2 linked regions of the Candidatus Minimicrobia sp. QA0096 genome follow. The main gene of each other region encodes a partner of the protein of the gene in region 2 in a complex. Links are inferred from orthologs where the notes say so. Each region holds a gene or a part of one and is shown on either strand. Other genes may lie near its edges. The genes, in order: dnaB and dnaG.

Region 1 (17,579 bases), 440 kb from region 2 along the record:
AAAAGCGACGTGTCAAAATACATGCCGTCGCCGTCGATTTTATATAAAAATCCTTTTTCGTCCAGTCCTTTTGCGAAGTCAATCTGCTGCTGAATATAATCCGTCGCCCGCACCAAGTAATCTGGTTTTATCAATTTCAGCACGTCGTAAGCCTCGTGATTGGCTATGGAAATATATCTTTCCGCCACATCCCAGGCAGTCTTCCCTTCACGACGCGCACCTTTTTCCATTTTGTCCTCGCCGTTATCGTCATCACTGGTCAAATGTCCAACGTCGGTGATGTTTTGCGTTCGAATAACGGGAATATCTTGCCAGCGTAACAATCGTACTAACACGTCCCAGTAAATATAGCCAACCCAGTTGCCGATGTGCGGTTGCGAATAAACCGTTAGACCACAGGTGTAAAATCTGACCGTTTCTCTGTCAAGCGGCGTCAGTTTGTCTTTTCGTCTAGTGAGCGTGTTATAGAGTTTTATCATTAGTTCTATTGTACGGCACTCTGGCTGGTTTTTCAAAATTGGTATAAAAAACAGCCCCAGTTGGGACTTAATAATTTCAAGGAAGAAATGACAGACAGTATTATTACAAAACGCCGCCTGCCATTTCTCCTGGGAGAAGGTTAGTCCTGAGGACGTTTCCACTCTAGAAGGGTCTTAACCCTTCCGAGCAGATTGTGCAGCTGGGAGATTTGGTACTCCCTCAACTGAAGAGTGTCAGAATCGTCGATCAAGATATGGACATTCTCCTCCACCTGCAGTGCAGGTACAGCGATCTCTACGAGATAGTCTCCGAGATTTGGTACACTCTTCCTGTGTTCTTCCAAGGCGTGCACCGCCTTTCTCAGGACAGAGATGACTGCGCCGTTTAGACGCTTCATCATTCTGCTGTGATGCAGTACGAGCTCGTTGTATGTTGACATAACCTCCCAAGCCCGCCAGGGTTGAGTCTTAGCTGCAGCTCCCGCTGCAACAAATACATCAACGATCTTTTCCTCCGTTGAACGCGAAGCACTCACTACTCTGCGAACAGAGTGATTCTTGACGTCAAGCGACGACGTCAAGATGTCGTACAGAACAGACATGATTGAGAGGTATCCTTCAGTCATGCTGGCAGTGAGGTCTTCCCTCTTCGAGTCTGGAATTTTACCAGATTCCCGAAGCGTGCGTCCGATTTCATTGATGGAACTCTCCAGTTTCAAGAAGAGCTTAATGTCGCTCTCTTTGAAAGAAAACTCCCAAGCCAGCGCGACATCATCTTTCTGTCGGGACATAATCCCTTTCCTGTCTTCTCACCCCTGGGCGGTTAAGTGACGTTTTGCCACAAGGTGAGATTTCACGCCTCTTCTCTGCTTTTTATAAAAGGAATAAAAACTCACCTTGTATATAACTGTCTGTCAAAGTACGCTTTCGGACAAAGATTTACTTGACTTGTCAACAAAAGCTGGTGTCATTTATATCACACTTATATTAAAAAGTCAACTCTAACCTAGTCCTGTCAGGGTCTAAGACATCGTAGCTATGTCGCCAGATAAGCCCTTATGTTTGACAGAATAGACTATTTAACACATAATAGAGAACTTATGGGAGAAGCGTATTTTATGCATCCGCCTGTATCTGGATATGACAGGCCCCTTTCACTGGACTCTTTGAAGCGCATGAAAGAGGGGCTAATCACTGCTTTGGAAAAACCTTGCGTAATTAACGACTTAGGACAGTTGGCGCTAAATTTATATAACACGGCTCAAATGCTGGAGCCTATGGAATATATTGAAGGTGAAGATTTGGGTGATAGCTATCCTGACTCAGACTGGCCAGATAAAAATATAATACCGCTTGTTAGTAGCGATAAGTTTGTTGTTTCTGGAAGGCAGATATCTCCTATGCCAGTGCAAAAAGATAGAATAAGCGATACTTTTGCCAGTGAAAGTTCTGCCAGAATGTGTATTGATGATATGTATCGCGCCTTAGATAATTATCCGCCCACAAAAATAGAAAGAACAGATGTTGGCGGTTTTTGTAGTAATAGCATCTACAATATGGGCAATTCAAGAGTATATCTTCGCCCTATTGTTAGTGTGGCTCGTAATGCATTGATGTGTATTAATATTGCTACATTAGCACACGAGACATCTCATGCTCATGATTGTGTCACGAATCCAGTTTTGGAAGTATGTTCTAATGATAGTAAAGAGATTCTTTGTTTTGAGTTGCGAGCCTATGCTGTAGGTAAGGTACTTCAGGACTATCTGAAACGCGATCAAGGAGTAAGGTTTATCTGCCCTAGCGTATCGGACCGAGTAGAAAAGGTGCGAAGAAAAGTTAACGGACCTCTACAGTCTGAAAATGCATTTGATGTAAATGATGATCTGATAAATCAACTAGATAGAGCAGGCCTGAGAAATATATATTGATAGCGTAGTGGATTAATATTCTGTTTGTAGAGCCTGATCCGTTGCCGTGACTAATTCTCGGACGATTTCATCATAGCTTTCATATACACGGAATCCTGCCGCGTACGGATGACCGCCACCGCCAAAATATCCAGCCACGGTGTCGGCGATTGGTAAATTACCCCGTAAGCGCGCAGTCAATTTGCCGTCAGGGTAAGTTTTAATAACGCAACTAAGTGCCACGCCTTCAACCAGCCGCAGTTCGTCGCCAATCAACGCACCGGGGTTATAGGCGTCGCTGTAGGCTTGGATTTCTTCAAATGGCACATGCACCAGCGCCAGTTGTCCGTCTAATAAATATTCGATTCGCTCGATCAATTTTCCCTTGTACGCCAAAATTTCTGGCGATTTTTTCATAAATTCGCGTCGTCGCTCTTCAATTTCCGCGTTGGAAGCGCCCAGTTCTGTAAGTTCTCCCGCCGTATGGAAAGTCTGAGCCGTGGTGTTTTGCGTAGTAAGCCCCAGGCTATCGCTCATAATGGCTATCAATAAATCTTCGGCCGCCTGAGGATTTATCTTCCAGTCGGAATGCTTGAACAGTTTATACAATAATTCCCCGGTCGCCACGACGGTTTCTGATAACATAATATGATCAAAGCTAAGTGTCGATTCGGCTGTGTGATGATCGATAACTAGAGTTGGGTGTGTTTCTAAGAAATGTCGCGCTCCAGGAGTTTCTAATACCTTACTGAGGAGCACGTCCGCGCTTGTATCGACAATTATCGCGGCGTCGGCTTGAAACGGAAAGTCGTTCTGCACTCGATCCCAACCGCGAATATAATGAAGATATTTCGGTATGTCTACTGGACAATATAAAGTAACAGTCTTTCCTAGGTCGCTTAAGACTTCTTCTAGCGCCAAGCTTGAACCCAGGCTGTCGCCGTCGGGATTTTCGGCTTGAATAATAACTATATTGTTTGCGGATTGAATGAATTGTTTAGCTGTATCTAGCATATTATTTATTATAACAAATGATTTTTACTCTAATATAATATACATTGTTTTTAATTACATAAGTGGTATAATATGTGATGGACTATTAAAAGTACTGCACAATCGAAAAAACATAAACATTTTTATAAATTATTATTGACAAAATATAAAGATTGTGCTAGTATGAGGACATAAAGCCTGAAGATAGGGCTGGAAAAGAGGAGTTTTTATGAACAAATTTAAGAAAATCGGCATTGCTATCTCTTTGGGATTCGCTATGCTCGGTGGAATCTGGTTGGCATCACCTTCACAGGCTGCCGGCTGTAACAGTTTTAACGTTGTATACTGTGGTACACATTCTATGTCAGAATTGCAAACAGCATACAGCCGTACAGAAATTAAAGAACTATACAAAGAGTGGTACGTTACCGAGACTATGGTTCAAGGTGGCTCAAACATGCGTGAAGGTGTAGTTGACGCAAACGGCAACATTACAGTTGACGGTCGTGTTGTAGCTACAAACGCTATAACCGTACAGTCTAAAGCTGGTACTCGTCAGCCTCAGCCACAACGTAGCTACAAGACCTCAAACGGATATACTTACTACCAATATACAACTGGTCAGAGCTTCGTTGACGGACCTAAGAGCTACAATATTTACGCATGGTTTGACAATAACGGCTCATTTATCACTGGTGTGATTAAAGACTGTGGTAACCCAGTTTGGGGTAACCCAACAACACCTCCAGTAAAGCCTGCTCTAACATGTGACGCTTTGCAAGTAACTGAAATTTCTCGTAACACCTTCAAATTCAGCGTTAAAGCAACTGCCAAGGGTGGCGCATCTATCACCAGCTACACATACAACTTCGGTGACAACAACATCAAGACAACTAACTCATCAGAAATTCAATACACTTACGCAAAAGAAGGCAACTACACAGTTACTATTACTGTAAACGGTAAAGAAACTGGTGAAGTTAAGAGGCAAAACCCTAACTGTCAAAAAACTGTTACGGTTAAGCCAGAGCCAAAAATGATCGTTTGCGACCTTAATACTAAGAAATATCCAACAGAAATTAAGGAATCAGAATTCGACAAGAGTAAGCATTCAAAGAATCCAAACGATTGTAAAGAAGCGCCTGCTAAGATTAAAATCTGCGTAATCGAGAAAAAAGAGATTCGTGAAATCAAGAAGGAAGAGTACAACGAGTCAAAGTACACAACTGACTTAAGCAAGTGTCAGGAAACTCCTACACCAAACACTCCTTCAACACCAACACCTAGCCCAGAATTGCCAAAGACTGGTGCAAGTGACGCGATCATGTCAGCACTAGGCCTAGGTGGACTAACTACAGCTACTATCGCTTACATCGCTAGCCGCCGCCAAATGTAATAGGTCAAGCTAGCAACGAAATACCCGCCGAGATGGCGGGTATTTTTATTGGTGATGAAGCTGTTGAGTTTATAACTGTTTTCGACCTTCTAGTGCGTGAGTTAGCGTAATTTGGTCTGCGTACTCAAGGTCAACGCCGACTGGAATACCCCTAGCCAAGCGTGTGATGGTCGTATTCAGCCCAGCCTCTTGGATATATCTTTGCAAAAACAGTGCTGTTGATTCGCCTTCTACTGAAGCGTTCGTAGCGATGATAATCTCTTGAACGTCGTCTGTTTTTATACGCTCAATTAGTTCTGGGATATGCAATTGCTCTGGTCCAATATTGTCAATTGGTGAGATAACGCCGCCCAGCACGTGGTATGTGCCCAGGAACTGCCCTGTTCTTTCTATAGCGACAATGTCTAGCGGCTCCTCGACTACACAAACGACTTTCTTATTCCTGTTCGAATCTGCGTATAAAGGCGACACATCGTCATCTGAGTCGATCAACGCAAATGTCTTCGGGCAGGTTTTTACGCGGTCGTGTAATCGGTCTAATGAATGCGCTAATTGCTTTGCGGATTTGGGATTGCGGCGTAAAACCGCGTAGGCATATCTTTCAGCCGTACGCGGTCCAACTCCAGGTAGATTACCAAAATCATCAATTAAAGCAGTTAGAGCTTTTGGTAAAATGTCGATTGACATGGCTTTAGAATGGCAAGTTGCCCAAGCCGCCCATCAATGGCTTCATAGTTTCAGCAGCGACTTCCTGAGCCTTTGTCATACCGTCGCGAACTGCGATTTCGATCCAGTGTTCCAACTCTTCGATATTCTCCAAGTCGACCATTTCTGGGTCAATCTTTACAGACTTAATCTTTAACTCGCCAGTGATTTGCACGATCACAGCGCCATCGCCAGCCTCAACTTCGATGATTTCTTTGCCTAATTGTTTCTGTGCTTTGCGTAATTGTTGCAGCATTTTTACCTGATCAAACGCCATATTCCTCCTTATTTAACACTTACAATTATACCCTATTTGCGGTCGGATGTGTAGATATAGAATCGGTCGCCGTCTTTATGGTCATTGACAATTACTGACGACAAGTGCCCAGAGTAAGTCTGCGGAATTTGAGACTTTACGCTGTGGCTAACATATAAAGTCTGTCCGACGTTTGCTGGCGCTGTGTGGATAATTGATATCTGGTGATAGTTGTGTTTTTTAAGCGCTTCGTAAATCGGTGATTCTTCTTTACTAACCAATAACGAGAATGAATCGGTCGGCGCGGTATTTTTACGGAGTAGAGATAAATCTTTATTAAAGCGTGAAACTGCTTCCGGGAAATAACGATAACCGTCAATATAACGGAAGCTGCCACCCATCACCATAACGATAATTAGCATTGATATAAAAACCAGTCCTGTGCCGCGAGCGTATGGATTGCGCGGGAAAAGTCCGTACCACATATTCATTAGAGATTCCAATCCGACCGCCAAGAGAATAAATAGCGGGATGATGATTATCGGGGTGAGGCTTGGCTGAAAGATGAGTAGCGCCAATGCTAAGATTAGCCACGACCAAATCATAAACGAGCGGGCGCTGGAGATTTTTTGGAAGCTGCGGAATAGCCCTAGCCCGATTAACACCATTGCGTTGATGTCCATAATTGGCGTGATTTGGTTCCCTACAACTGATGGGAAAATGCGGATGTATGTGTAATATAAAGTCCTGAGGTTTGCAACGATGTCAAAACTTAGGCCGTTGATACCGATGAGATTGTAAAATAGCGCGTGGGATTTATAGCAAAGAAAACTAATCGCACAACCAATCGCGAATAAAATGGCGGACGGTATGATCCAAGACTTGCGATGTTTCCGGGAGATAAGGAAATAGCGTGGATGCGGATGCAGAAAGGCGATAATCAGAAGCCCCAGATTGATATACCAAAAATACGGAGTGAAGAGGCTGAGTGCCGTGGTGATGGCTAAGCTGATTCGCCAAATGGGGGCGTTCTGGGCTTTCTGGAGAATCAATGTAGCGAAAAGCAAAGTTAGCGCGGTGTAAAAGATGTATAAAATGCCAACAGTTGCGCTTTGACCGATGAATAAAAATTGACCAGTCGTTGCCATGATTAATAGCGATAGAATCGTTGTTGACGGCTTAAACCAGCGTTTTAAGAGGAAGAAAATAGCGACAGAACTGGCGATTGAAAGGATTACGGCAGGTGCTTTAATTGTTAATAAGCTGACGCCGAACAGTTTGAAGAATAGCAATTGAAGAAGATGGAATGGTAAGTTTGTGATGGCAATTCCCTCTATGCTGAAATTCAAGTGATTCGTTGTATTGACCATGTCGATTTCTGCTTGCGACAATCCACCTGGTATGTGCAGTGCAGAGATTATAATTGCTCCGACGTAAAGTAACGCTAGCAACGTATAGCCGAAAACGTAGCGCCATCGGTAAAGGAATATATCGGTAACTTTTTGCTTTTTCATTGGTATGATTATAACACAATTCTATTCATGCTTGCGATCCAGACTCATAAAGCGTAGGCGCTCTGGGTGGAAGTATAACTGAACTTTACCGACTGGGCCGTTACGATGCTTGGCGATAATGAGGTCAGTAATATTCTGAACTTCCGGATTGTCGGGTTCGTAATATCCAGGGCGATAAATAAAGCTCACGATGTCGGCGTCCTGCTCAATGGAACCGGATTCACGCAGGTCGGCTAGTTGTGGAATTGGTGGCGTACGTGATTCAACAGAACGGCTCAACTGACTCAGGGCGATTAGCGGCACATTCAATTCGCGAGCAATAAGCTTCAGTCCGCGTGAAATTTCCGAAACTTCCTGAACGCGGTTTCCGTTGTGGTTTCCATTAGCCTGCATAAGCTGTAAATAGTCGACGATGATTAATCCTAATTGGTTTTCATGAGCAATTCTTCGAGCTTTCGTGCGCATTTCCAAAACTGATAATCCTGGAGTGTCATCGATATAAATTGGCGCCTCAGCCATTTCTCCCATAGCCTCAGACAACTTAGCAAAATCTTCATCGCTCAGATTTCCGGTGCGAATGTTCCAGCTGTCAACTCCCGACGCATCCGCCAACATACGGTCGACCAGCTGTTCCTTACTCATCTCTAGACTGAAGAATAGGACAGGATTTTTCTCAATCGTTGCCACATTATAAGCCAGATTTGTCACCAGCGTCGTCTTACCCATGGCTGGACGAGCTGCCAGAATGATCAAATCTGATTTTTGCAAACCAGCGGTCATATTGTCCAGATCGCGATATCCAGTGCGGACTCCTCTGAGAGATCCTTTATTTTTGCTGAGCTCTTCAATTCGATCAAAGCTATCCGTCAGAATACTTTCCAGACTGACCAAATCTTGCTTGGTCGATTGGTCGGACACGCTGAAAAGTTCAGCTTCGGCCTTCTCTAATAATTCCTGCGTGGTCGTCGATTCGTCATAGCCAAGTTCAGAAATATCGCCACTCGCTTTTATCAGACGCCTGCGAACTGCTGCTTGTGCAATCATCTCCGCGTAAGCCGATGCGTGCGCCGCCGTTGGAACGTAGTTTGTTAGTTCTGTCAGGTATGCCGATCCGCCAACCAATTCCAGCTCATCCTTTCGCTTCAATTCGTCGGTTAAGGTCAGAAGGTCGACGGGCTTGTGTTTTTCAAATAGCCGCATCATTCCGGCAAAAATCAATCCGTGATTCTTGTCGTAAAAATCGCTAGGGTGAGTAATTTCTGCGGCGTCCGCCAAAACTTCCTCGTCAATTAAAACCGCCCCAAGCAAACTCTTTTCCGCGTCCAAATTTTGTGGCGGTATCTTCCCTTTTACTTCTTCGCTTTTATCTGCCATTAAATATCCTCCAGCTTAACTTCTTCGCCGCCACCCATTAATTCTGCAATTTCCGCCAATTTTTCGTCCTCTGGTGGCTTCTTCTCTCCAATTATATCAATTTCCAAATCCATCTCAGTTTCTTCTGAGATAATTTCTGAGATCAATGGTTTGTTTTTTGCGTCGTCCAGCTTTTTCTTGTAAAACGCGGAACCTGCGTAAATTGTCAATTTTTCACCGTCAAACGACCACTGACTTTTCTGTAATAATGACGCCAGTCCGAGGGATTTTTCCTTCGCTCTTTCAATGACTTTTTCCCAATTTAGCTCTAGTGGCGCGTCAGTTTTCTTTGGTTTTTCGGCGGGTTTTTTTGCTGGCTCGACTGGTTTTTCTTCTTTTTTAATCGGCTTTTCGGTCGGTTTTGCTGGCTCTGCGGTCTTAATTGGCGTTGGTTTTTTGGCGGGTTTTTGGGGCGCAGCTTGAGTTGTATCTTTCTTTGTCGCGGCTGACTTTTCTGTCTGCTGAGAATTGCTATTCATAAATATCGTCAATAATTTCAAGTCTGGGTGCGGGTGTCGATCAACCTCAATCAATTGCTGAACCAACCCAATAAGATTCGGATTTTTTCGTAATCTATTGCGAGCAATCGACAATAACTGATGCGACACAACAACTGAATTTGCGCCGCTATTTTCTAATTCCTGGAAGATGTTTAAGACTTTCTCATTGTCGTCGGATGTATATGAATCTAGCAAATTGCCGAGCATTGTCGCGTCGCTCAGTCCCAAATATTCGGTAACCATATTCGCTGTCAGCGGCTGGTTTGGGGTTGCTAAAATCGACAATTGGTCAAGTGTACTAATGCCGTCACGGAATCCGCCACGGGAACGTTCAGCGATTAACCTGGCAGCATCCTCTTCGATTGCAAATCCTTCTTTTTTCGCTATATTCATTAACTGGCGCGTCATAATTTCTACTGGAATTGGGCGGAAGAAAAATTGCTGGACACGGCTAAGAATGGTGGCTGGAAGTTTGTCGGCGTCAGTTGTAGCTAAGATAAACACCACGTGCTCTGGCGGTTCTTCCAGGGTTTTTAATAGCGCGTTAAATGCTGATTTTGACAGCATATGAACTTCGTCGATGATATAAACTTTTTTCGGTGCAGAAACAGGCGCGACTTGGGCTTTTTCTCTTAAAGCGCGAATGTCGTCAACGCCGTTATTGCTGGCTGCGTCAATTTCAATAATATCCAAGTTTGAAGAATCGTCATCATATGGCAAGTGGTTAATCTCGTGCGCCAGAATTCGCGCCACCGATGTTTTTCCCACGCCACGCGGTCCGGTCAACAAGTACGCATGAGCAATTTTTCCCTGCTCTAACGCTCGACGTAAAATACTAGTCACGTGATCTTGACCTAAAACTTCATCCAAACTGCGACTGCGATATTTACGATATAGCGCCTGACTCATCCCCTCATGCTCCTCATGAGATAATTATAGCAAACTATACCTTGAGACAGAAGTTAACAAATGTGATTTCCGAGTATTCGAGATCGCATAAATACGATTATTATTGTGATAATGGCAGTAATTATGCAAGTTAACAGCAGAGCCTTAGACTTCTTGCTAATTTTTTCTTTCTTAAGGATGAATATTGATGTAATTAGAGTCACCGTTCCCAAGATGTATGGCAAGTATCGTGCCAGTACTATTGAAGTATTTAATAATATTGTAGTTAAGCTCACTAGTAGCCTCCTTTGCTGTGTTTTACCCTCGCTCTCTATACTTGAATAGAGAGCGAGGGACTGGTCTCACGACCATGGTGTTGAATATGTGAAGTTGTTCTGGTCCACGAACACTGCACGCACTTTATGTGCCGGCGAGTAGATCATCGGCGTATAGCGTACAGTGACGACTGGCGCGCATATTGCATCGAAGTATACCTGTTGTGTGTATCCAGTATCCTGGACAGCTTTCAGATATCCGCTACGAGTGCACTTGATCCAGCCTGGGCTATGCATGAAAATGCGAGCCCAGTTTGTCTTGCAGGTTGGCGACCACCTAACATGCAAGGAGAATTCCTTGTGGTTGTAGATTTGGGTGGTGACGGCATCGGCACTGCAGCCCGTTGCGTCTGCGTCCTGTCCTGAGCACCAGTCTCCGTAGCACCCGACGGCATGAGCGGCGGGTGGGGTGGCTAGCGTCATCGCTGAGAACACGAGAGAAATGATGGCAATAAATGCCGCCAATCGCTTCTTGCTGTTCATCATCAACTCCTCTGATTGTGAAACGTACACCGAGATTATTCTCGGATGAGTAGAATTATACTTCTGTTCTATCAAAAAGTCAACCCCTGCTCTTCTAAAATAAAAGTAATAATGTTAACAAAAGCCTCGCGGTTAAATTACTCTTAAAACAACGCCAGCTGCGTGCTGGGTATTTCTATGTCAATGACGCCGTCAACTTTTTGCGCCCGATAGCCAATAAGCTTTTTGATGTTGTAAGCCAGCAGCTGACCATCGTAATCAGTGACGGCAATTGAGCCGATGACACTGCGTACATGTCCGACTAATTGACTGTAATTCTTCATTAAAATAACACGTGACAAATCAACGCCAGCGGTTTGAAAATAATCTTCGCAAGGAATTAGCTCGGATTTCGGAAACGACACACCAATTTTTTGCTCAATTTCAAGTAATTTTTGTCGCAATTCCCTTTCGCCAATCGCATAGTCAAAAGGTTGTTTTATCAATTCCATCTTTTTGTGAACTGGTAGAGTTTCAACTATTCCGTCCAGCTTGGAAATTTTCGCCTCGTATTGCCTGGCGATCAATGCCGAAGAAAACGTTTCTAATTTTACGGCTAATCGCGCTCCCTGCTCCAATAATCTCCGAATTCCGCGCTCTTCTTGCGAGATTCCAACTTTTATGACGTTCGGCGCGAAGTACGCCAAGTAAACAAAGTGCGGATTTTGATTGATTTTTTCTTGTTGGGCGGAAACCGAATTGGCATTGTAAAATGCTGGATTGAAGCCGGTTTTATCGCGGCATTTTAGGCAATTTTCATACTTTTCATCAACCGTGGCGTAATCTGGACAAATTTGGCTACAGCGATTCTCAAAATCCACCCAACCCGCGCAATATTTAACAGAAAAATCGAACTTAAGAGATAAATCTTGTCCAAATAATTCATAACGCTCAATTTTATCACCAACTTGACATTTAATAAAAGGCTTATTATCAGCGTTAAAACTGGCGTAACTGAGCAAGAACTCGCTCGGTAGCATAATATTTACAATGCAGCTTCGACAGCAGCCCAAGTTGCGTCAGGATTGTCTTCAGGGATGATGATTGTAACTTGGTCGCCGACGTTAATTCGGAAGTAAGTTACGCTAGCAAGCAAAATACGATATTCGCGACCGGAAGCCTCGACGTAGTAAATTCCGTCGTGCTGGACAAGTGTTCCGATGACTTGTTTTCGAGGCACAGGGCCGATTTGCTTATAAATAAAGCTGCCGTCTTCAGCGATTGTCAATTTCATCAAGTCGCCTTCAACCAGCTTCGACTTTGAAGCGTAGTTGGCTGGGATTGGGTAATTTTTACCGTCAGGACTGAGCATCATTTGTCCGTCAAATACGCCTTCGATAATCTTTCCTGCTACATTATCTGACGAAGTTTTTGGTGTGACAACTTGACCGTCGTCGCCAATAATACTAATCAATAATTCTTTTGCGGCAGCTAAATTGGTCTCCGCCTCTTGAATAAGTGTCCTCAGACGCTTAATTTGCTTTTCTGGTAATTCAGACATGGTTCTCGCAATTCCTTTGTCTATTTTTTATAATACTTAACTAATATATAGCATATCCCTACATTTATATCAAGTCGTGTCATCTAATTTTCTCTGATTTTCCACAGCGCTATAAGATATGGACGAAAAAGTGTTGCAAATTTTACTCTTGAAAATGGTGTGCGGTTCGTGATATTAAGATTGGCGACATAAAAATCACCGCCCAGGGCGGACGGTGATTAAACGAAACAAATTGGCGTTATATAACAAATTATGAAAGCTCGACAGTAGCGCCAGCGTCTTCCAAAGTTTTCTTTGCAGCTTCAGCTTCGTCTTTAGAAACTTTTTCCTTGACTGGTGCTGGAGCGCCGTCAACGATAGCTTTTGCTTCACCTAGACCTAGGCCTGTGATTTCTTTAACAGCCTTGATGACTGCAACCTTCTGAGAACCAGCGTCTTTCAAAGTAACTGTGAACTCAGTTTTTTCGTCAGCAGCAGCGGCGTCACCACCAGCAGCTGGACCAGCAACAGCGACAGCTGCAGCAGCTGGCTCGATGCCGTATTCTTCTTTAAGATGATTTTTCAATTCGTTAACTTCTAGAACTGTCAATTTTACAAGTTCTTCAGCCAATTTCTTAATATCAGCCATTGATATTCTCCTTTATTATTATATTGTTGCGATGAATGCAACGTTACTAGTGTTGATTGCTAAACTTAAGCAGCAGCTTTGGCTTCGATGCCGTCCAAAAGTCCGTGCAAATTGCCGCCAAGCGCGTTGACCGTGTCGTGTACTGGTGATAGCAATTGTGATACCACTTGAGCAACGAGCTGGTCTTTGCTTGGTAGGCCTGCCAATGCTTTAACGTCAGCTTCGCTAATTGCCAAGCCTTCGCCTGAGAAGCCACCTGCAAGTTGTAATGCTGGATGTGTTTTTGCAAACGTGTCCAATACCTTAGCTGGCATAACTTCATCTTCACTACTTACAGCGTAAACCAATTGACCAACCAATAAGCTGGTGTCGGTTTCTTTGTAAGTGTCGATTCCTTGAAGAGCTACGCGTACCAATCGGTTTTTAACAACCTTGATGGTGACGTCCGCTTCGCGAGCAGCCTTGCGTAGTTCTTGTAGGTCGGCAACGGTAAGGGTTTGATATCGAGCAAAAGCCGTGCCCTTAGCGTCTTTTAATAGCTCTGTCAGTTCAGCAACCAAAGTTTGTTTTTTATTGCGTGAAATTGCCATAAAAATCCTTTCTTTGATTGAGTTAATTTGTTATGTGCCAATTTGTTAACGTGCGGTAATGGAGAATCAAAAAACGTCTTTGATTCTCGCACTACCAAAGACGTCAAATAAAACTGTTAGTTTCATCCCTCGGTGGCATTTTTATACTTGTTTTACGTCAAGTCGCCACTGTCTTTGGTAATGTTCCAGACCATTGTAGCAGAAATGACAACGAAAGACAAGAGTTATGGTGATTATTTTCCAGTCGATTCAATCGCCTTATTTATCGCATTTTCGCCTAATCGTAATATTCTTCTGCGTTGAGCGACAGTTGCGCCTCCCCACACGCCATATTCGGCAAATTCTGGGTGTCGAAGTGCATATTCTAAGCATTGTTTTAATACTGGGCATTTTCGGCACATAGCTATGGCAGCTTCCGCGACCTCTGTCTTTCTGACGCCCCTTAGATCTTGGTCTGGAGTATTTGGGTTTATTTGGAAAAACAAGCGATCAGCTTCTTCGGGGGCTAGTTTCGCGCATTCGGCGCCTTCTAGTAGACTCTCGTTACTTAATTCTGACATATTTACTATTTTACAATAATAACGTAATAAAATCAATAGACTTCTATGTCTAATCAAAGAGAAAACCCGCTCCGTAGAGCGGGTGTAGAACCTCCTAACTTTTTTCTGTATCTGTATGTTCTGTCGAGGGGTGCTAGTCGATTAAACTAACACCCCTCGACGAGATGGGTTACCTCTCCGAGCGTGACGTCTGACGACGGCGCACCCAAAGGGCAATGCCTCCGAGGGCAGCTAGCGCAATCGCGCCAGCGATCGCACCTCCACTTGTACCAGTGATCGCCAGCTTCTTGTGCTGGGGTGCTGGTGTGGGGATAGCCGAGGGCGTAGGCGTCGTGCTCGGACTCGGAGTCGGTGTCACCGACGGGGTCGTGCTCGGCGTGGGTGCCGACGGTGTTGAGCTCGGTTCCGGGGTTGGAGTTGGGGTCGGCGTCACCGACGGGCTCGGTTCCGGCGTGGGTGCCGACGGTGTTGCTGACGGACTCGGTTCAGGAGTCGTCGACGGGGTCGGCGTGGGCACGGGAGTCGGGGTTACCGACGGTTCCGGTGTGGGTGCCGGAGTTGGAGTCGGCGTTGGGCGGGTATCGTAACCCGCGTCGCCACCAGACTCACGTCGAACAACCCGGGCACTCATGTCCCAGGACTTATCCTGAGACGTGATGGTTGCCTTGTCAGTCCACGGACCGGGGTCTGTGGAACTGACGTCGATGTTCAGCTCGAATCGGGCTTTTTCACCCGTATTAAGCTGGACTTTGACGACCGCCTTGTCGCTAGAGCAGCTAGCGACATTGGCTTCCTCAAACCGGATATACTGGGGCTGACCCCAGTTGCCGGCCGAGGAATAGACCCCAACCCGTCCATTGAGCAGGCTGCTACAGACGAACGACTGACCCGGGGAGGTCAGCATGTCCGTTACGACGAATTGCTGGTTGTCCTGGGTCGCGGTGGGCAGCACGATTGTCACGTGCTGCCTAGAGTCATCCACAGAACCCCATTTAGAGGGGTCCTTGCCAACGTGGGAACACCCGTCGCAGGTGCCCACTCGGATGGTCGTCCTGCGAACAGTGCCACCAACGTCCCACTTCAGTTCTCGGGTTTCCCCGGGAATAAGAGAACTACTCATGTGGACGCGCCACCACGCCGAGGCGTGGAAGTTCACTCGTCCGGGCACCTCTACGGCATCGGTCAGTTTGATCGACACAGTGTGGTCGGCAGAGTAGGTGGCGTGCCCAATGATGACCCCTTCCGGGGTTGTCATTGGAATCGGTGTGAAATCCGTGTCTGTGCCAAGTTCGCTCGGCACAGATACGGTGATGCTATCTCCAGCACAGTGATTCTGTGCAAGAGTCAGGTTCACTGCGAATTCCACCGCCTCGTAGGCGGTGTACTCAGGCGAGCCGTCAGTTGTTTTCAGGCTAGTCTGAATTTCCTCGGCTGAAATCGGCCGAGGAGTACAGTTGCTGTCGGTGGTTGCCGCCGTGGCGACACTACTACCGGACGACGACTGTTCAGTGTTAGCAGTGCTGCTCGACTGAGCCTCGCCAGCGACGCCAGACGAAGACTGAGTCTCGTTGCTGGTATCTGCTACTGTGGCAGTAACACCAGACGACTGGGTCTCGGCAACAATACCAGACGAGGACTGGGCCTCGGCAACAATACCAGACGAGGACTGGGCCTCGGCTGCCGACTGCGCCTCGTCGGCGCGTGACGCCCCTCCGAAGAGGAACGCCATGAGTAGCGCCACGAGGGCTGCTGCTACGGGCACTCTCAGTGGAGTGTTGTGCTGCTGGTGCATTTCGCACCATCCTTTCTCTTGTGAATAATAGATACAGATGTTAAGGTCCTTATCCAGCTAGGCTGGAAATCAGGAGATCTGAACATCAGCATCTAGGTGGACTTTACTATTTTATCATAAAAAATGAAAAATGCAATAGTAACACAAAAATCCCGCCAGAATCGACGGGATTTAGTTGCCTGAAATATAAAAGGTTACAGAGAGTTCTCTACTTTAATGCCAGGGCCCATAGTTGTGGCAATTGCAACGCTCTTAATGTAAACACCCTTTAAGCTGGATGGCTTTTGGGAGTTCAAGCTGGTTAAGAATGCGCGTGCGTTTTCTGACAATTTTTCAGCTCCGAATGATACTTTACCGATTGACAAGTGAACGATGGCTTGCTTATCAACGCGATATTCAACTTTTCCGGCTTTTGCTTCAGAAACGGCTTTAGCGACGTCAGTAGCGACAGTGCCAGACTTTGGATTTGGCATCAAACCGCGTGGGCCAAGCAAACGTGCGTATTTACCAAGCTTTGGCATGTACTGTGGAGTTGCGACTAAAATGTCGAAGTTCAATTCTTCCTTGTCCAATTGGCTTAGGAATTCTTCGTCACCGATGATGTCAGCGCCAGCTTTTTTAGCGGCAGCGTGTTCTGACTCTGGTGCGAAAACTGCTACACGAACATCCTTACCTGTACCGTGTGGCAATGCTACGGTTGAGCGAATGTTTTGGTCAGCTTGGCGTGGGTCAACGCCTAGGCGGATGTGGATTTCAACGCTAGCGTCGAACTTGACTGGGCTGGTTTCTGTAGCCAATTTCAAAGCCTCGTCTAAGCTGTACAATTTGTTCTTTTCAACGTTCTTTGCAGCTTCTTGATATTTCTTACCGCGGCGCTCCAAGCGTGGACGAGTAACTGGCTTTGGACCCTTCTTTACGTGAGCTTCGGCGTCGTCTGATTGAGGAGTTGTGTCGCCAGCTTCCTTGCGAGCTTCCTTCTCTGCTTTTTCAGCGGCTTCGTCAAGAGCTTTTTGGCTGCGTTTGCCAGATTTAGCGACAGTAGCTTCGCGCTCAGCAACAACGTCTTTGTCTTTGTTGTCGTGAGATTTGCTTGCGTCTGTAGCTTCTGCAATTGCTGCTTCGATTTCAGCGATTGTGTTTTTCTCGCTGACTTCTAGTTTTAGTTCTGCTGCTTTTTCTAGCAACTCGGCTTTCTTTGCCATAAAAATCCTTTCTGTGGTACGAACGGCAATTTGTCATCTTAACAAATCAGCCTCCCAACATTGATTGATAATGTTGAAATTATACCATATTTTCAGAGATTGAGGCAAATGTTTGATTTTATGGAGAAGAATTGTATAATATGTAATATTATGAGTGAGTTTACGAAAATTGTAGGTAACGAAGACGGTTCTTTAGGCACGATAGATATCTATATCCCAGAGCAATGTATGTCTTGCCCAAGAATAATAGAAAAGTTAAACGACTTAGAAGAATACAGAAAAACAGTAAATAAACTTCTAGAAATGGCGTTTAGTGGTGATGAGGTGACATTAGTTAATAAGGCTACAGGTGAGGTATTAGATAAAGATCAATCTACTAAAATTGTTTGTAAAAT
Region 2 (7,780 bases):
CCAGAGAAGAAATATCCTGTTTAATCTTAATGACGTATTCAATTTTCTCTGGTTCCATATCCAGCTCTTTAGACAATTCTTCAATTGTCGGCTCACGATTCAATTCCTGTGTCATTCGTCGCTGAGTACGCAGCAATTTATTGATCGTTTCCACCATGTGAACTGGAATACGAATCGTTCGCGCCTGATCAGCAATCGCACGCGTAATCGCTTGACGAATCCACCAAGTCGCATAAGTCGAAAACTTAAATCCCTTATCTGGATCAAATTTCTCAACTGCGCGCAAAAGTCCCGTATTTCCTTCTTGAATCAAATCCAAAAAGTCCAAGCCACGACCAGAATAACGCTTAGCAATTGACACCACCAAACGCATATTCGCCTCAGCCATCTTATCCTTAGCCTTTTTATCGCCTTCAACAATTCGGCGCGCCAAGTCCATTTCTTCTTCAGAACTAAGTAATGGAATTTTACCGATTTCGCGCAAGTACAGTCTGACTGAGTCATCCGACACGTCGTCCAAATATTGCCCAGTTGTCAACGAATCCAAATCTTCCGATTCTTCTTCGTCTATAAGCGTTGGATCAAAATCATCATCTTCATTTAAGTTTACTGGCTTCGTCGTGATATCGTCGCTCACATTTTCTCCTTAATCAGATTATTTAGGCTCTGGCGCAAATTCTGAGACAAAACCTCATCGCCCGACGCCTCGGCCTCTCTAAGCTGCGTTAATAGTTGATTCTTTTTGTTTTCGCGATGTTTGATTGTTATCTGTCTGACTAGCCGAGCCATCTCTTCGTCTAAGCTTTTTTGCTCCCAATTGGCGTAACGACTTTCACTTTTCAACTGTACTATTTTCACATACTGTTCGATTTTTTGCAAGTCCAGCGGAACCTCGTCCAAATCCGCGTCTGGATTTTTCCGCAAATAGCCAATCAACTGCCGCGCATTGTCATCATCCAACATTTCGCCAGAAACCGCCGCCAACCAACGCCGCACGGATTTTTCACTCGCCGCCAGCCCCGCCAGCATATCTTCAGTTTCATCCTGAATTGGAGTTGGTTTTTCTTTCTCAATTTTCGCCTTTTTCAATTGATGTTCAGCGACTTTTTCATTCGACAATTTTGCCTTCAGCGCGGTAATTGACGCGCCAGTTTTTTCAGAAATCACCGACAAATAATGCTCTTGTTCCACCGGATCTTTCAAGCCTCGGACAATTCTCAGCGCAATGGTCGAAAATCTCCGCTTGCCTTCCGCCGACTTCAAATTCTCCATTTCCGCGTATCTGGCAATCACCCAATCCACCGCTGGCTGAGATTTATCAATCGCCGCCTGCCAAAGCGCTGGATCTTTTTGGATCAATTCGTCTGGATCTTTGACGCCATCAGGCAAACTCACCACTTCCAATTCCACACCGACTTCCTGCGCCAAGTTGATTGCCCGCTCCGTCGCGTTAACTCCCGCTCGATCGCCATCAAACGCCAAGCGAATCCGCCCTGCCAATCGACTAAGCGACTTCAAATGTTGCGTCGTCATCGCCGTTCCAGAAGTAGCGACAACGTTTTTGACTCCCGCTTGATGACTGCTAATTACGTCCAAATTGCCCTCAACAATAACCGCCACATCGCTTTTTCGAATCGCTTCTTTGGCTTGATGTAAACCAAAAATATGTCGCGACTTATCGAATAGCAGCGTTTGCGGCGTGTTCAAGTATTTTGGCGCGCGCGGATCGTCACGAATAATTCTGCCCGTAAATCCCACAACTTCGCCATTGCCGTCACTCAACGCCACCATCATTCGCCCACGAAACAAATCGCCACCAAACCTATTCGACAAGCCAGCGTCCGCCAATTCCTGCCTAGAAAATCCTCTTTTTTCCAACGCTTTCGTCAACGTGTCACCATTCTCCGGCGCATAGCCAATCAAAAAATCACCAATTGTTTGACGATTTAATCGCCGTTTTTTAACCACATAATTTAACGCTGTCGAATTTTTTACCAAATTCTGCTGATAAAAATTAGCTGCTAATTTCAGTGCTTCTCTAGCTCTGGCACGACGCTTGGCTGTTCGTCCGTCACCATTAGAAAACAAAGTCAGATCAACGCCCGCCTTCCGAGCCAAATGCTCCAGCGATTGACGAAAATCCATTCCTTCCACCATCATCACAAACGTAAAAATATCGCCACCTTTTCCAGAAGAAAAATCGTGCCAAATCTGCTTTTCTGGACTGACCATAAAGCTTGGAGTTCGCTCGTCGGTAAACGGACTTAAACCCTTCAAATTGCGCCCCGCTCGCTTCAACTGAACATACTCACCAATCACATCCTCGATGTTCAGTCGCGCCCGCACTTCTTCTTTGGCATCATTCATATTTTTATTATATCACTCTTTACCTCTGTTATTGTTTGTGGTTAAATAGAAATATGTATCCTGACAATTTGAACAACCAACCTCAAGGTATCGATTATCTGAATCAAATTGCCACACCTCCGCCAGCGGAAGGTTTTGATAAAAAAACCAAAATCATCATCGCTATTTTGAGCTTTATCGGCTTGATAACCCTAATCGCGATATTCGTTTTTTCACAAGATTCCATGCCGAACGCCAACCCGTCACAAGTTGCAGCGCGCGTTAATAAGTTATTCACTATTTCCAAAAAATACAATAATAAGTTCCGGTCGACCAGTCTGCAGACCACCAACAGTTCTCTGGTTGCAGTGCTGACTACTGCGGATGCCTCAATGGGCGAAGCGCTCCAAGCAACCGGTATCAATTACAAGGAGAAACAGAAGGACATCCTCGCTCTAGATCCGTCAGAAAAATTAGAGAAAAAATTGGACGAAGCCCTTCTGAACACGCAATTGGATATTACCTATGCCCATGAGATGAATGTGCAAATAACAGACACAATCAACATGATGAAAAAGGTGTACAAGTCCACCAAGTCAAAAAAGATGCGCGAATGGCTAGTAAAAACTGCTGGCGATTTAGAGAATATTCAGAAGCAGATCAATCAAATCATTAAAGCAGATTAAGCTTCCGAGACTAATCGATAGCTCAACCTCACCAAATCAAAGACCTCTTCGTCAGTCAATTGACCTGAACAAATAATTGTATTCCAATGCTTCTTGTTTAAGTGATAGCCTGGTAAAACCGTTTCGTATTTTTCTCGTAAATTCTGCGCCAACAACGGATCGCATTTTAGGCTTACTCTGAGAGGCTTTGAACCTTCCGTCACCAATGCTACCATTTTCCCTGTACCGTCATTATCTCGACCAAATTTATACACCGCAACATCCTCGCCAAACGGATAATCCAGCCATACGCCCGGCAAGCTTAGGATAAATTCTTCAAATTGTTTATGTGTCATACCTTTACCTTTTTCAAATAATATTCAAGTTCCATAATGCTGCCGCGGATGTCTTCCAACGCTCGATGATCTTCTGGCTTGGCGAATTTCTTACCGTATTTGCCTTCAAATACCACCTTCCACGCACTCACATCAAGCACACGATAATGTAGTTTTTTTGACAACGTCGGCCACCATTGGTCAATAAATCGCCTATCTTGATGAATTGAATTACCTGCTAACAAAATCTTCGTTTCACCCGTAAAATGCTCATCACAAAACGCCAACAATTCGCGTTCTATTTCCGCCAAAGGCTTGCCCGATTCATTCTGCTCCTCCAGCCCGCGTCGCGCTTCCGGATGCTCATTCCAAAAACCAGCATTTCGATCTAACAACTTAGCCAGCTTTTCCGAATCATGGCGCACAATTCCTTCATACGTCGCAATTTCCTTAAAATTCCAATCAGTCACAATTGCCGCCACTTCCAAAATCTCATCACGCACTGGATCTAATCCAGTCATCTCCAAATCCACCCATAAAATCTTTTTCGCCTTACTCATACTATCTATTATACACTCGTTATCTGTTTATCTGACCATAAAAAGCTTCTTGCTGCTCGCTCGTTAACACATTCTGCACTTCAGCCCAAACCTTAGCCTCCGCCTCATGGACATTGTGACTATTTACCGCAGACCCGTCTAGGACCTGATGCAATTGACCCTTGGTGATAACTCGCTGATGTTGTAAATCAAACAATACTCTTACTTGTTTATTAGCCTTGTTTTTCATTGCGTCCACTATCAGCGCGATTTGCTCATCTGTTATGGCGGGGATTTTTTGCTGCCGCTCTGGACCGAGTATCAGTGAGCCGACTTTCGGCCGCGTCACACGAACCAAGTCACCATTAGGAGCAACTCTATCACCAAGGGATTCAGACACAGCGCTGCTACTCAAGGCTTGAGCAACTTGATTCTTGGTTACTGGTAAAATTGTGTTGAGTGTGTATCGACGACCATCACGCGTATCATACCACCACGGTAAAGCCAGGGCCAACTTCAACGCCTCCGAGCCCATACGTCGCACTAAGCTGTGCGAACTAATTTCATACTCAGAAATACCACGTTCGCCAGTATGAACATTCTTGTATTGATTAACCGTTGTTCGTCCAATGCGCCGACTACCAGCTTTGGTATACAATAATTCCTGAAACCCGCGCACCAAAGCCACCGATATATTGTGTTTTTCCTCGCTGTTTAGTTCACCCATGTTGATATCGTTTGGATTAACCGACAGGCGCCGACATATTTTATTAAATTGATAGTGAATATTATCCGCCTTATTGGGATCAATACCATTAGTCAGGTAGACGTCATTGTCAGTACGACAGCCGTCATAAATCTCTCTGGTTTTCAAAAAAGCATCGTATTCGGCAAAAAAGTCATCTGTTGTATCGGGGCTGACAAATTCCTGGAACAATTCCTTTGGTTGATGCCAGGCGGCAAAGCCACCACCCGAGACGGAGGCTGCCATGGCCGATAATGCCAACACTTCACGTAAGCTTCCCCCATTCTTAATCATTTCTGCTAATGACCGAGAAAGTTCTGGCGACAATGATAAACTATCCATAAACTCACCAATTTTTGTGATCTGCCCTTCTCCATCAATTGCTTCCAGGGTTTCCAGCAAATCGTACGACTCTTGAATAACTTTTTTACTAGCAACAGGATGCATCAGGTATCGGTTCAGATCCTCAAAATTACCATTCAGATGGATAGCCGACAAAACGTTGCGCACAATATTCGTGTGATATATCTCCGGTGGAATATGCTGTTCGCGGGACGCAATATCATAAAATCCTTTCAGCTCATCTGGCAAATAAATCTTATCGTAAGATATCGGACGAGCCAATACAAACTTAGCGCCATCAATATCACGACCGCCCCGCCCCGCCTGCTGCATCAGCTCTGCTTGAGTACACAATCGAGGTGGCAACCCCTCCGTGCCCTCTTCACCAATTTCTTTACTCTTCGTCAGTCCATTTGACAGCACCAAATCAACCTCGGAGATGGTAATACCAGACTGTCCAGCCGAGGTCGAAACGATGACAAACGACTCATCTTCTGCTGGTTTGGCAGTAAAAATCTCTCGGCGCACGGCTTCTGATATGCCAGAATGTAGTTTGAAAAATCGTATTTTCCCGGATTGATGGCGAGTATGACGTTTGATTGACGCAATGGTCTCATCAATACTCCTCACGCCTTCAACAAAGATTAGTGATTTTTTCGAGTCCTTACCATATTCAAGGTAAGCTTCGGATACGGTATTCACCTTATCTTCTTCAATATCAATATCATGCGGCCGACCCTTAATGGTTACGACTGGTAGTTCTGACCCATTAATATCTTCGTACATCGCCTGAGAAACTTCTGTATCAGGCGTGGCACTAGAAAAAGCCATATGCCATTTGCCGGTATTCTCTATCGATTTTGCCGCCAGAGCGGTAGCAAATTCCATCTCCAAATTGGCTTCATGTATTTCATCAACCAGGATAAGCGTCTTCTCGTCCTGCCAGTCGCTAGAAAATTGTTCCAGCTTTTTCGTAAACGTTGCTGGAGTCATGAAACAGAGCCTAGTGTCCGGCGTCGCTTCAGTGGCACGTCCGTGAATCTTGCCCACCAAGTGATTAGGATATTGTTCGCCAAGCTGTTCACGCAAACTCTTCTCGACATATTCAGTAACATTATCGACAATAACCCGCCGCGGCATCAACACCACGACACGATCAAACCGCTCCAGTGCATACTGAGCAGTTTGTGTCGTTTTACCACTACCCGTCGGTCCGCACAACCAGGATATTTTACTTTCCGATAATGTGTCTAATATCTCTGCTTTGTGCTTATATGCAGGTAGTTTTTTGTCACCAAGATCATAGTCAGCAAAAGGAGTTTCCGGTAGTTTACTGTACCGTTCCCGCAATTCTTTTAAACGCTGTCGCCTCTGTTCGGGCGGTTCACCATAACTATACGACGGTTGACTGGATCTTTCAATATTTCGACTCAATAAATGGCTACTGCTAGGTTCTTGCGATCTACGTAAATAGCCCGGCCGCCGAACTCCATCTTTCACACTACTCTCTCCTTTATACTCACATTGTAGATAGGAGAAAGTAAAATAGCAAACGTAAGCGTCTTAGCTTTTTCTTGTCTAGTTTGTCTAACTTAAAAAACGAATATTTGTATAGCAAAATCGCAATTTGTATTACACTGCCGCCTCCCTTTTGCATTTATGTTATTTTTCAAGCGCGCTATGATACACTGGTGTCATGACAAAACGCATCCTACTCAAATTATCAGGTGAACAACTTCAAGGCGAATTCGCCAGCGGCTTTGACCCAAAACGCGCTCGCTGGATTGCCGAACAAATTCGACCAGCGCTGGACGACGGGGCTGAAATTGTAATTATGGTTGGCGGCGGCAATTATGTTCGTGGCAATCAAATTATCGGTCACGGAATTCAACCTGTTTCCGCACATAATATCGGGATGCTTTCTACGCTAATGAATGCAATTGCTCTAGCTGACGTATTAAATGACGCAGGACTGCCAACTCGCGCATTATCTACGGTTGAAGTCAATCAATTTATTGACCACTATACTTTCCGACGCGCCATTAGCCATATTAAGAAAAATCGCATCGTTATTGTGGCGTGCGGCACTGGTCGGCCGTTCTTGACCACCGATACTGCAGCCTTAAACTTAGCACTAGAAATGCAATGTGACGCCGTAATTAAAACGACAAAGGTTGACGGAGTTTATGATAAAGATCCTATGAAATTCCCTGACGCCGTAAAAATTGATCATTTATCTTACCAAGAAGCCCTGACAAATCCTAACATTGCCGTTATGGATAAGGCGGCAATTGGACTAGCAATGGACGAACATATTCCAGTTGTAATTTGTGATTTGCTTACAGACGGAAATATTCTCCGCGCAACCCGCGGAGAATCAGTAGGCACGCTTATTAGTTAAGGTTTTAATCCTTTTTCTTATCTAATTTATCGAGTTTCAAGAAGTGAATGATTGCATATACAACAAACGCAACGGCTATCAACGTGATTAACGAGCTAACAAATGCGCCGTATAAAAACTCACCTTTACGTCCAGCAACTTCAACTGTGAATGAAGCTGATTGTAACCCTTGCTGAGAACCAACAACCAGCTGCACTAGCGGATCAATAAATGCTGTTACCAATTTTTTCACAGTATCACCAGCTGCGGTACCGATTGCCAAACCAACCGCCATACCGACGACGCCCTGTTCGCGAATAAAATTAACAAATCCAGCCATGTGAGTATCTTTTATAGCTGCACTTACAATTTTCTTCTCTTTAAGAGCGGCAACTTTCGCCGCGGCTTTTACGCTCTTCGAAGCTAAT

What was found.
Region 1: the proteins of dnaG (region 2) and dnaB are in contact, whole or in part, in a crystal structure (PDB 2R6A), measured with the Geobacillus stearothermophilus proteins. The link is inferred for Candidatus Minimicrobia sp. QA0096 from one-to-one orthologs. Residues at the interface, in WP_049624496.1 of Geobacillus stearothermophilus: Lys456, Leu457, Leu458, Pro459, Ala460, Asn463, Ala464, Leu467, Leu535, Leu536, Ile537, Ala538, Gln544, Glu545, Asp548, Tyr549, His552; in WP_033016901.1 of Geobacillus stearothermophilus: Ser13, Glu15, Ala16, Gln18, Glu91, Leu92, Asp94, Ala95, Val96, Pro97, Thr98, Ala99, Ala100, Asn101, Tyr104, Tyr105, Ile108.

The regions. Positions count from the first base shown.
Region 1 is NZ_OZ017288.1:115,950-133,528, forward strand. The notes cover bases 6,452-9,450. They hold dnaB (replicative DNA helicase), read right to left. Parts: upstream 8,628-9,450; coding sequence 7,275-8,627; downstream 6,452-7,274. Other genes in these bases: AACH20_RS00620 (ArnT family glycosyltransferase), read right to left, coding at 6,452-7,253; dnaX (DNA polymerase III subunit gamma/tau), read right to left, coding at 8,627-9,450. Outside these bases: cysS (cysteine--tRNA ligase), read right to left, coding at 1-479; AACH20_RS00590 (hypothetical protein), read right to left, coding at 620-1,270; AACH20_RS00595 (hypothetical protein), read left to right, coding at 1,598-2,410; AACH20_RS00600 (DHH family phosphoesterase), read right to left, coding at 2,423-3,403; AACH20_RS00605 (PKD domain-containing protein), read left to right, coding at 3,612-4,778; recombination mediator RecR, read right to left, coding at 4,848-5,465; AACH20_RS00615 (YbaB/EbfC family nucleoid-associated protein), read right to left, coding at 5,470-5,760; more of AACH20_RS00620, read right to left, coding at 5,793-6,451; more of dnaX, read right to left, coding at 9,451-10,075; AACH20_RS03695 (DUF2690 domain-containing protein), read right to left, coding at 10,417-10,875; AACH20_RS00635 (DUF2797 domain-containing protein), read right to left, coding at 11,016-11,891; AACH20_RS00640 (hypothetical protein), read right to left, coding at 11,897-12,412; rplL (50S ribosomal protein L7/L12), read right to left, coding at 12,663-13,040; rplJ (50S ribosomal protein L10), read right to left, coding at 13,106-13,630; AACH20_RS00655 (WhiB family transcriptional regulator), read right to left, coding at 13,864-14,190; AACH20_RS00660 (hypothetical protein), read left to right, coding at 14,496-14,777; and 2 more genes. UniProt on the Escherichia coli protein: The main replicative DNA helicase, it participates in initiation and elongation during chromosome replication. Travels ahead of the DNA replisome, separating dsDNA into templates for DNA synthesis.
Region 2 is NZ_OZ017288.1:556,251-564,030, reverse strand. The notes cover bases 1-2,882. They hold dnaG (DNA primase), read right to left. Parts: upstream 2,368-2,882; coding sequence 634-2,367; downstream 1-633. Other genes in these bases: AACH20_RS03020 (hypothetical protein), read left to right, coding at 2,421-2,882; rpoD (RNA polymerase sigma factor RpoD), read right to left, coding at 1-637. In the rest of the region: more of AACH20_RS03020, read left to right, coding at 2,883-3,032; AACH20_RS03015 (MmcQ/YjbR family DNA-binding protein), read right to left, coding at 3,029-3,367; orn (oligoribonuclease), read right to left, coding at 3,364-3,906; AACH20_RS03005 (helicase-related protein), read right to left, coding at 3,926-6,472; pyrH (UMP kinase), read left to right, coding at 6,669-7,373; AACH20_RS02995 (MscL family protein), read right to left, coding at 7,378-7,780. UniProt on the Escherichia coli protein: RNA polymerase that catalyzes the synthesis of short RNA molecules used as primers for DNA polymerase during DNA replication.